2 regions of the Parageobacillus caldoxylosilyticus genome follow, and region 2 is predicted to be linked to the other one. Evidence: riboswitches for the same ligand, from Rfam matches in the RefSeq annotation. Region 2 holds a riboswitch; the other holds the start of a gene.

Region 1 (2,203 bases), 1.0 Mb from region 2:
GATTTTTTTTCCGTTTGTTTCTAAAACGCGTCTTCCAAGCAATATGGCGCCAAGGGCGACGAATATGCCGCCGAATATCGTTCCATGGGAAACGGAAATTAATCCGGCGCCGACAAGTGGGCCGACCGCATTGGCAACATTGTTCATTCCAGCCGAAAAAGCTTCAAAAAAGCCGGTCACAATTAAAAGCGTGACGAACGTTTTTCCCCATCTGCCTTGTTCTAATTGTGGATATTTTCGCTTTAGCGATAAAAACCATTTTCCTACGAAAAACGTAAATGCAAAGGCGATGATGGGGATAATGATCCATATGGAAACAATAAACAGCAATTTATGAAAATATACGGTTTGATAGGCAATGCCGACGCCGACAACCGAACCGACCGTAATTTCGCTCGTAGAGAGCGGAATGCCCATGATATTGGCGGCGAATAAGGATATTGTCGCGGCAGTTAAAATGATCACGACAATTTTGATGGTCAAGATGGAAGACGGGATAATCCCGGAACCGATCGTTTTGACGACCTCGCCGCCGACGAGGCTGCCAAGAAACACTCCTAATCCGCAAAGCAGAAGGGCAGTTGATCTCCGCCTGATGGCGCCGGATCCGTACGCCACTCCCATTGCGGCGGCGGCGCCGCTGGCACCGATATTCATCGCAAAGAAAAAGGATACGATAAAAGCAACAACAAGGAGCATATTCGTGTCTCTCCCTATGAGATATGAAGCCCGCATTCCGTTTTTTTGTGACCGACCCAGCGGCCGGAACGCAAGTCGTTCGGATCGAGAGCAGGGGCTGTGCATGGCTCGCAGCCGATGCTTGGATAACCTTGATCATGAAGCACATTGTACGGAAGCTCGTATTTATATACATAGTTCCATACGTCTTTCCATGTCCAATGAATGAGCGGGCAGATTTTGATCGATTGGAATTTGTCATCTTTATTAATGTATTGGACGTGGCTGCGTGTCGGCGATTGTTCGCGGCGCAGGCCGGAAATCCAAGCGGTTACCCCGGTCAATACTTCGCGCAGTGGAATCACCTTCCGCAATTCACAGCATTTATTTGGATGGTGCTTCCATAATTCGTCCCCGAATTGTTTTGCCTGTTCGTCTAAGGATAAGCTTGGCTGTTTCATTACAATGCGGAGGGAAGGATATTTTTCTTTTACCTTTTCGATTGTCTCGTATGTTTCACGAAAATGAAGACCGGTATCGAGAAATACGATTTCCGCATCTGGCTTTACTTGCGAAATTAAATCAATTAACACGATTCCTTCAATGCCGAAGCTGCAGGCATACACAATATTGTTCTCATATTGGCGGTATGCCCAAGCGAGGACATCAAGCGCCCCTTTTGTTTCATTATCGTGAGGAAATGACGGTTTTTCTTCCGTTTCCCACGTTTGATAAGTGAGCATCTTTCTCCCTCCTTTGAAGTCAAAGAAAATAAAGTGGATTAATTGGTTATATTGGAATAGAAAGAGAACGAGCGCTGATAAAAAACGCTCTCCCATTTTGGAAGAGCCAACCGGTCACTGATAGCGCCTTATCTTCCAAAATGGTACCCATTTTGCTGGAATTAGCACCTTGCTTTCGGCCAAGCAGGTTGCCGGAGTTCATCGGGCCAGTCCCTCCCTCACTCTTGATAAGTTTTATGTAATTGTAATTGATTAAAATTTTAACACAATTCACACGGAAGTCAATCCTAGTTTTTCTATGGGAATTTATTTTTTTGTAAAGGGAAAAAGGAACTATTTTTTGGCTATGGGCATCAAGAATCAGCTTTCTTTGTTGATCTGTTTTTCACATGTAAAAACCAAGGTGCTTTGCTGTACCTTGGTTGATCCGATCAGTGACGCGTTCTTTTGGGGAATGGTATGTTTCTTTTATTTCTATGCCGAGGATGAGAAAAAGAAAGGATAAAATGCCGATGTGGCCGATAAACATAAGCATCGCAATCATGGAATGAGGGACAAACCGGCAATATCAAATCCGGCATTGGTCAGCGCGATTACCGAAGCGAAAAAGCCGTGATATAAAGCTTCCTGCCACATTGGAAAGAAACGAAAAAGGAATTTCATTTCTTTCGCAAATTTCCCAGCTCTTCGGCAATCGCCTGCATTTCGCTCGGGCTGAACGTCTCTCTTTTCATTACCATGTCATATATTTCTTTCAACTCATCATACCACTCTTCCGAAAA
Region 2 (2,203 bases):
CTTGCCGAACGAATGCAAACATTAAATCATCTATTGCCGATTTTACCGGAAGAAGAGCTGTACGTTCGCTTTGAGTGCGAAACGGAAACAGCAGTCGTGGCCATTTCAAAACATCAAATCAGCCCAAAAGCGGAAGTAGACGAGCGTCGGGTATTAACGGTGCGCGGGTCAAAAGAAGCATTGGAATCGCTATTAAGCGGAAGGATGAAATTGCAGCAGCAAATTCGCCTGAAAGAAGTGTGTATTTCCGGAAGTTTCCGGCATATGTTATTGTTGGAGTCATTGCTTCACTTAGCCAAGCCATATCGATATGTTTGTTAAATAATGTTTCACATAATTTCCTATGCAAAAAATTCATAGGCGCAGAAAATAGTGCTGCCATTCAGAAAAAACTTTGATTACAAGAAGCGGAGAGGCTGCCCAGTGCAATCCCGCAATTGATTTTCCTAACACGGTGCTAATTCCAGGAACCTAGACGGCTCGAAAAGATCAAAAACATGTCCCCCTTCTCTCCCTGACAAGAGAGAGTTTTTATTACAAATCAAGGGGGGAACAGAGGATTTGGTCGTCTGTTGGGATTGGAAAACATCAATGAATGAATTGAGGATTTAGGGCAGACCATTGCCGCTGCGACGTGGATTACTTTGAATATTTCCGTTTCATCATAAAAGTAAGATTGCCGAAAAATATGGGAGAAAAATTTTTTTTGTTGACATGATTCGACATAAGATGATACAATCACATTCGTAAATTAATTTGTAATTAATTGAAGATTTGTAATTGAATAATATGATTGTTGCGCTCTTATCAAGAGAGGTGGAGGGATGTGCCCAATGAAGCCCGGCAACCGTCAGCATATACGCTGAAATGGTGCCAATTCACACAAAGCATCTGCTTTGGGAGATAAGAGACGGAATGGTAATGATTACCTTTCTGTTCTCTTCGAGCAGAAAGGTTTTCTTTTTGGAACGAGCCGCCTGCTAGATGAAGGAAGGTGAAAATGTGCATGATTACGTTGGAAAATGTGACAAAAATATATGAAGCGGCAAGCGGGTCGATCACCGCAGTCGACAATGTTTCTTTGCAAATTAAGGAAGGGGAAATTTTTGGAATTATCGGATATAGCGGCGCGGGGAAAAGCTCGCTCATCCGTCTTCTTAACGGATTGGAAAAACCGACAAGCGGTAAAGTCATTGTTGCCGGACGGGATATGGCTAATATTAAAGGAAAAGAATTGCGAAAGGCTCGCCAGGAAATCGGGATGATTTTCCAGCATTTTAATTTATTATGGTCAAGAACCGTTCATGAAAATATTGCATTTCCTTTAGAAATTGCTGGTATTCCGAAAGAAACGCGGAAAAAGCGGGTCGATGAGCTAATTCAGCTTGTCGGGCTGCAAGGAAGAGAACATGCTTACCCGTCACAGCTGAGCGGCGGGCAAAAGCAGCGCGTTGGCATCGCGCGTGCGTTAGCAAACAATCCAAAAGTGTTATTGTGCGATGAGGCGACATCCGCGCTAGACCCGCAGACAACCGATTCCATTTTGGAGCTTTTGGTGGATATTAATAAACGTTTAGGATTGACGATCGTATTAATTACCCATGAAATGCATGTGATTCGTAAAATTTGCGATCGCGTCGCAGTGATGGAGAACGGAAAAATTGTCGAGCAAGGCGAAGTGCTGCAAGTGTTCCGGCAGCCAAAACAAGAGATTACGAAACGGTTTGTGCAACAGGTTGTTGAACCGGAGGAAACAAAAGAAACGATTACCCATCTGCTCGATAAATATCCGAACGGAACGGTTATCCAATTGACGTTCGTCGGAGAGGCTGCGGAACAGCCGCTGATTGCCAATGTTGTGCGTCAGTTTCAAGTGGATGCAAATATTTTACAAGGGAAAATTTCACAAACTCATCAAGGCGCCTACGGTGTGCTGTTTGTTCATATGGATGGGGAAAAAGAGGAAGTGGCCCGCGCGATCGATTATATTCGCCAGCAGCAAGTGGCAGTGGAGGTGATTACGGATGCTCGCTAACCTCTTGCCGAACGTAGAATGGGATATGATTTGGGCGGCTACGGTTGAGACGCTTTATATGACAGGCGTCGCCGTTGTGGCGACATTTATATTGGGAACGATTCTTGGACTGCTTTTATTTTTAACGTCAAAGGGAAACCTCTGGGAGAACCGCCTGGTGAATATGAT

What was found. A riboswitch is a leader RNA that binds a small molecule or an ion and turns the genes downstream of it on or off. The one in region 2 is predicted to bind S-adenosylmethionine.
Region 1: linked by a shared signal. The riboswitch ahead of BV455_RS06530 (phosphoadenylyl-sulfate reductase) and the one ahead of BV455_RS11455 (methionine ABC transporter ATP-binding protein) in region 2 are both predicted to bind S-adenosylmethionine.

What each region holds. Positions count from the first base shown of each region.
Region 1 covers NZ_CP040553.1:1,267,590-1,269,792, reverse strand. The annotation lists gene BV455_RS06535 (inorganic phosphate transporter) at 1-699, opposite strand, end outside; gene BV455_RS06530 (phosphoadenylyl-sulfate reductase) at 714-1,421, opposite strand; SAM riboswitch class I at 1,547-1,655, opposite strand; gene BV455_RS06525 (DUF1128 domain-containing protein) at 2,081-2,203, opposite strand, start outside.
Region 2 covers NZ_CP040553.1:2,267,628-2,269,830, forward strand. The annotation lists gene BV455_RS11450 (SCP2 sterol-binding domain-containing protein) at 1-321, shown strand, start outside; SAM riboswitch class I at 802-910, shown strand; gene BV455_RS11455 (methionine ABC transporter ATP-binding protein) at 1,007-2,035, shown strand; gene BV455_RS11460 (methionine ABC transporter permease) at 2,025-2,203, shown strand, end outside.